One region of the Paenibacillus sp. FSL P2-0322 genome, then DNA from elsewhere that is predicted to be linked to it. Evidence: riboswitches for the same ligand, from Rfam matches in the RefSeq annotation. Region 1 holds a riboswitch; the other holds the start of a gene.
The links. Region 1 has a riboswitch for ZMP and ZTP ahead of MKY24_RS04615 (bifunctional 5,10-methylenetetrahydrofolate dehydrogenase/5,10-methenyltetrahydrofolate cyclohydrolase). Riboswitches for the same ligand answer to the same signal wherever they lie in the genome.
Positions count from the first base shown of each region.

Region 2: linked by a shared signal. The riboswitch ahead of MKY24_RS24615 (TIGR01440 family protein) and the one ahead of MKY24_RS04615 (bifunctional 5,10-methylenetetrahydrofolate dehydrogenase/5,10-methenyltetrahydrofolate cyclohydrolase) in region 1 are both predicted to bind ZMP and ZTP.

Region 1 is NZ_CP150243.1:1,009,537-1,012,946, forward strand. It holds gene MKY24_RS04605 (stalk domain-containing protein) at 1-266, opposite strand, end outside; gene MKY24_RS04610 (cyclodeaminase/cyclohydrolase family protein) at 493-1,128, opposite strand; gene MKY24_RS04615 (bifunctional 5,10-methylenetetrahydrofolate dehydrogenase/5,10-methenyltetrahydrofolate cyclohydrolase) at 1,125-1,991, opposite strand; ZMP/ZTP riboswitch at 2,102-2,186, opposite strand; gene MKY24_RS04620 (fatty acid desaturase) at 2,400-3,410, shown strand, end outside.
Region 2 is NZ_CP150243.1:5,571,397-5,574,806, forward strand. It holds gene glyA (serine hydroxymethyltransferase) at 1-784, opposite strand, end outside; gene MKY24_RS24615 (TIGR01440 family protein) at 905-1,492, opposite strand; ZMP/ZTP riboswitch at 1,713-1,794, opposite strand; gene MKY24_RS24620 (low molecular weight protein arginine phosphatase) at 1,873-2,457, opposite strand; gene MKY24_RS24625 (manganese efflux pump MntP family protein) at 2,562-3,122, opposite strand; gene MKY24_RS24630 (L-threonylcarbamoyladenylate synthase) at 3,264-3,410, opposite strand, start outside.

The sequences.
Region 1 (3,410 bases):
TACCAAGCAGAGTGGTCTTGTAAGGAAAATACCAGATCGCCCTCGTTGATGATATTAGAAAATGTTTTTACAACGTCCGACTTACCCTCTACACGAGTCGGTACGGATTGATTATAGCCCCACAGCCACAAGCTTCCATCGGATTGAATCAGACTCCCAGAATCATAGGAACGAATATGGGATGTAGACTCCTTTTCGTTCGCCCACGCGTTAGAACTGAATAACAATAACGTGATTATACTGAGTAATAGAGTCCGTCTTTTCATACGATTTTCCTCATTTCTGATCAATGTGTATAAGATAAAAAATGATACCTTCGAGAATATCCCCCTATCCATAGACGTATATAATATAGAAAAGTTTTCCAAAATGTATGAATTTCAATAAAATAACCTCCAAACCCACGATTAGAGATGGATTTGGAGGCTATTTCTTTTAACGAGTAAGCAGAAATATGTTGGTTGGAACAGGTTAAACGCGGTTATGAGCAGACTAATTCGCTATTCGACTGCGCACCATCAACAAGGTTTGGTCTTTGATTTGTCCGATTTCACGGATGAGTGCGGCTGTCTTGGTCTCATAGGAGTATTTGACATCCAAGTCTTTCAGCGAAGCAAGGTTAATGTCGACGGTAAGCAGGGCAGATTGAGCTGCTGCTTCGAACAGGATCGCGCCGATGCCAAGATCCGAAATCACATTTTTATTGGACATTTCCACAATGTTATAGGCTTGCGATAATCCGTCCCGGCATACTTCCAGCAGGCGCATGGGTACCTCAATGGCAGCGATCACCGCTGTCTGTAAGGAATGGGTACGATAGCGCTTTTCTTCGTCTGTTTCCTTGGGCAAACGCAGCGCGGTCATGTACTGTTCAAAGGATTGGATGTCTGCGACCATTAGTTCCTCACAATGTGTAGACAATCTTCCCATGCTGCTAATGACGTCCGTGATTTTTTCATGGATGTGCGCATATTTTTCTCCTTGTGAAAGGTTGGCGGTCATGGAGGTCATAGCCGCGCCTAGTGCCGCAGCTAGTGCGGATACACTTCCTCCGCCGGGGGTAGGCGCTGCACTTGCAGCCTCTTTCAGAAAATGTCCGATGGAATTGTTCCAAGACAGTTCACTCATGAATAGACCACCTCTCTGGAGTAGTGTTGCAGATGTATCGCTTTGAGCAGATTTTTGTACAAAATCGCAGTCGTTAAGGTGCCGACACCGCCGGGAACCGGAGAAATGGCATGTACCTTTTCACCCACGTTTGAAGCAGCGTCACCCACGATTTTTCCTTCCAGTGTCTCGTTAATTCCTGCATCCACGAGAATCAGACCGGGATGGACCATATCCTGCGTAATCACATCAGGGCATCCGACTGCGACGAAGGCAATGTCTGCATGGCTCAGATGCTCTGCAATATCACGCGTACCTGCATGACAGGCGGTAACGGTGGCATTTTCTCTTTGCAACATGTGGAAAAGGGGAAGTCCCACTGTCTGCCCGATGCCCACGAGCGTGACATTTTTGCCTGCCAAGGTGTGACCGTAATGCTTGAGCAGCTCGATACAGGCTTGAGGTGTTGCGGGATATAGTCCGGCGTCACCTGTTACGGTAGCCAGCTTGTTATCAGGTGTTATTCCATCAATATCCTTGTAGGGGGCGATGGATTGTTTAATAACGGAGGCAGAAAGATGTTGGGGAAGCGGCAGTTCCAGCATAATGCCATGTACATGGGATGCATCGTTCAGACTGCCGATCAGGTGCAGTAGCTCGGCTTCGCTAACATGACGATCAAAAGTATGGAGATGAAATGAGATGCCCAGCTTCTCCGCTATTTTTTGCTTGGTCCGGGCATAGTATGCAGATGCCGGATCGCCTTCTACCAATAGGGTCGCCAGATGGGGACGGTGTCCTTGCTGCTTCATTTTTTCTACCTGTGAACGGATCGTTGCATATACTTGCTCAGCTGCTTCTTTGGATTTCATGATTATAGCCATAGTCCGTGCCTCCTCTGAATTTATCGCATGATTTATCAACAGGGTGTCATGGTCTTAAAACGAAAAAAAGTATTTGCACAAGGTCGTCAAGACAGACGAATCCTCTGCAAATACTTCTCCCAGGCGAACGGTACGCTTTTTTTGTATGCTCCCTCGTGGTTCATTCCACTGACTTCGCCAGTCACATACAGCGTTATTATGTCTTATATTTTAACAAATAATCCTCAGAAAAGAAACCCGCGAACATTTGGAAAACGGGTTGTGTTACTTGTCTATATGACAAATGTCATATACCCGAGCTGACGTTTATGACTACAGCGCCTAGAGGCTTTACCTTATACTGAGATTAGATCAACATGTACGCCTAACAGGATCAAGGTATAGGCGTCATTTTAAAGGAGGATCATAATGAGTATGACACAACTCCCATTAGCCCAATTGAAAAAAAATATGGCTCCCTACGAGAAAATAAACACAAAATCCAGCGTTCTGCAACTCATCAATACCTTGGGTCCACTGATCCTATTGTGGTATGCTGCTTATCTTAGTCTGTCGGTTTCGTACTGGCTGACACTTCCAATTGCCATTGTTGCATCGGGGTTTGTGGTACGGACATTTATTATTTTTCATGATTGTGGTCATCAATCCTTCTTCAAAAGCCGCAAGCTGAACGACATTGTGGGAACGATTACAGGTATTATTACGCTCTGCCCTTATCACCAATGGAAAAATAGTCACGCAATCCACCATGCAACCAGCAGTAATCTGGATAAAAGAGGCACAGGTGACATGTGGGTGCTTACGGTAGAAGAGTACACAGAGGCTTCCACATGGACACGGCTGGCCTATCGCATATATCGAAATCCTTGGGTTATGTTTGGACTAGGTCCGATCTATACTTTTTTGATTTCCTATCGGTTTAATATCAAGACAGCCAAACGCAAGGAAAAAATGAACACCTATGTGACGAATATATCCATCGTTGCCTTGTATGCACTGTTGTCATGGGCTATTGGATGGCAGGCCTTCCTTCTCGTACAGGCACCTATCTTTTTTGTATCTGGTATGTTGGGAATCTGGCTGTTCTATGTACAACACCAATTTGAGGATTCGTATTTTGAGCACGATGAAGAGTGGAGCTATATTAATGCGGCCGTAGAAGGCAGTTCTTACTACAAGCTTCCTAAAGTATTGCAATGGATTACGGGCAATATCGGATTTCATCACGTTCATCACTTGAGCCCAAAAGTGCCAAATTATAATTTGGAAAAAGCACATGAAGCGACACCGTTACTTCAAAAGGCGACCACGATCACAGTAAGTAGCAGTCTGCAATCTTTGAAGTTCCGACTTTGGGATGAAAATACGAAAACCTTTTTGACCTTTAAACAAGTGAGGCCGCTCCTCAGCAAACGTGTT
Region 2 (3,410 bases), 1.5 Mb from region 1:
GCATCAGTGGCCCCCCTTGAGTACCAGGGAAAATAGCTTTATCAATCGCTTGCGCCCATGCTTTGCGAGTCAGAATCAGACCCCCACGCGGACCACGCAGCGTTTTGTGTGTCGTTGTTGTTACAAATTGGGCATGCGGAACTGGACTTGGGTGAATTCCCGCTGCCACAAGACCTGCGATATGTGCCATATCCACCATGAACAAAGCACCTACATCATTGGCAATGGAAGCAAAAGCTTCAAAATCAATAGTACGCGGATATGCACTCGCGCCAGCTACAATCAGACGAGGACGGTGCTTGAAGGCTGCCTTGCGCACTTCATCGTAGTCGATGCGGAAGTTGTCTTCGCGTACACCATAGGCAGCAAAGTTATACAACAAGCCGGAAGCGTTAACCGGACTTCCGTGTGTTAAGTGGCCACCATGCGCCAGATTCATACCCAGTACAGTATCTCCAGGTTTGAGAGCTGCCAGATACACCGCCATGTTGGCTTGTGCTCCAGAGTGAGGCTGCACGTTAGCATGCTCGGCGCCGAACAGTTCTTTCGCGCGGTCACGTGCGATGTCTTCAACGATATCTACATGCTCACAGCCACCATAGTAGCGTTTGTTCGGATAACCTTCAGCATATTTATTCGTCAGCACGGAGCCCATAGCTTCCATTACTGCTTCACTGACAATGTTCTCGGATGCGATTAGCTCGATATTGTGGCGTTGTCGTTTCAGTTCAAGTCCCATTGCTTCCATCACTGCCGGGTCACTTTTACGCAGGTGTTCCATCATGATTGATTACTCCCTCTCCATAGTCAATTGTCGGATATACAAGCAAACGCCTGCTCCTCTGTTGGGTACCTCATCATCAATGCAAAAAAGATTAGTACAAACATGCCGCCATGCCAAATGCTAATCGCAGTTTCCGCCGACTTCTTGCTCCAGACTGTACACCGCCCGTTGTCCGCCAATAAGTGGAGGACGGGTGAACGCTGCTGTCACACGTGCTTCGCCAATCCAGCGAAGGCTTGGGCGAAACGGAACAGCAATGGGTCGCAGATGCATGCCAATCAGCGTTTCGCCGATGTCTATCCCGGCATGAGCCTGCACGTTCGCCGCCAAACACGCGTCGCTCATAGAACGATAGGCGACGGTAGCCATAGAGCCTCCTGCTGTACGAACAGGAACAGCTGCAACCTCCATCAGTCCCAATCGCTCCAGCACAGCCCGTTCAACGACCAGCGCTCGGTTCAAATGCTCACAGCATTGAAACGCCACATCAAAGCCATACTCCCTGCGAACAGACTCTACTCCAGACAACAGTTGCTGAGCCACATCGAGCGCTCCCGCCGTACCAATCCGACTTCCAGCCACTTCACTTGTGCTAACGCCGATAACCAGCAGGCGACCAGCCTTGAGACTGGCTGCTTCTGCGATTTCCCGCACGACAGAAGTGGTCTGTGCTTCCAGCGGAATCTCATGATCTAATTGTTCCACCATTGGAACCTCCTTTGGTTGAACAGCCTCTCAGAGACTAGGCACGGTCTCATGCCCCAAGTTCAACACACTCTCTCCTGATCACAATCTGACTATATTATAGCCGATGTTTCAGATTTCGAGCAGAAAAAATGGAAGAATCTTTAATGGAATCAACTCTCAGCTAAAAATCTGGCATAACTTGTATATGAAAAAAAGAGCAGTCCACACCTATGTGGAATTGCTCTTTTGCCCAGGCGACCGGCCGTATATCCGATGCTCCATCGTGGTTAATCCCACTTTTGTCGCCAGTTACATCGGATTCTCATTTTTCCACCTTATCTTAACGGATTAACCGCCGAAAATCAACAGATTCCGTACAAAACAGATGAGTAATACCAATTTTATTCGGAAGATGCCTTTAGCTTGTCCAGCAGCTTATGCAGTGCCGTACGGATTTCCGCAGCTGTGACATCGTAATCTTCTCGCGAACCGCCAAACGGATCAGAAATATCAAAGCCCGGAATCCGTTGGTGTAATTCAATCATTCGTTCACGCTCCTGCGCCGATAGCTCTTGTCCGAGTGAAGCCATCAACTGCTGTGAAGCATATAAACTATCCAACTCCTGTACATCATTCAACACCGCATCCCGGTTCTCCACATATTCCTTAAGCGTAAATACTTTGCCCGCCGTTTGGGGAAAGCGCTGAATTACGTGCTGTTTATGTCCTTGCGTCAAGGTTAAGATCAGATGCGCCCACCCGGCAAGCCCGTCGCTCAAAGGGGTTGAAGTGATCTGATCGGATATATCATGATCACGTAGAACCGCCTCTGCATGTCGGGATATCGGCGTGCCTTCCATCGCGGCTACTCCCGCAGAACGCACTTCCAGTTCTAGCCCATGCTCAGCAGCCAACTTACGCAGCATCCCTTCAGCCATTGGACTGCGACAGGTGTTCCCTGTGCATACGAATAAGATATTCTTCAACGTTTTCACCCCCCGTATGTTAAAAAAATATATAAACAGAGGATTACTATAATTCTAATCCCTTACTATAATCCTGCATTTATTTTACACTGTCTACGCTAAAATCAAAACATAAACATAAAGCCGAATGCCAGCAAAATGGCACCGCCCACTGCTTCTCCATAATCTCCTAGATTGCGGCTGACCTTGCGACCCAGCAACAGGCCCAACATCGCCATTGCTCCCCCGCAAAAACCAAACGCCAGAACGGACAGCACCAGATCACTCTGGAACATACCCAGTGACACTCCTACAGAAAATGAGTCAACGCTCACCCCAAGTGCAAACAGCAAAAGGCCTAAAGGCGAACGATGATCCAACACCTGTACGCCGTCCCCTTTAAAGGAATTATACACCATATGCCCGCCCAAAAGGATGAGTAGCCCCCCTGCGAAGTAGGCCGTCACATGACCTAATAAAGAACTCATATAATGGCCTGTGAACATTCCCAGCAATGGCATCAGAATGTGAAAAAAGCCAATAACAGTACTGATGCGCAGCACGTCTCGCAGGCGTATCCCCTTCATGCCGATCCCTACGCCCAGCGATAACGCATCCATTCCTAGCGCTACCGCCATGATCAGAATCGTTACAACCTGCCCGGCATGGGCAGAGGCTGCCAGCATACTCCATCCCTCCATTATCCGTCTGTTCTTGTACACGTTATGCGGACAAGGGGCAAATCAGTACAAGCATACACTGAAAGTGCCCAATACCAAGACGAGGAGAGGAGAAATTTAATATAAGAGGCTCTGATTCGACAGAAGCTACAAGCGGACGATTCGGTGACCTGCCGCTTTAAGCAGGCGGTTCATGACGGCGTCTCCCAATCCTTTCGGCGGACAGGATTCCGACAAAATGTAGGTGACGCAGTCCTCGTCGCAGCGGCGCAGCACGCCGTACAGGCGCTGCGC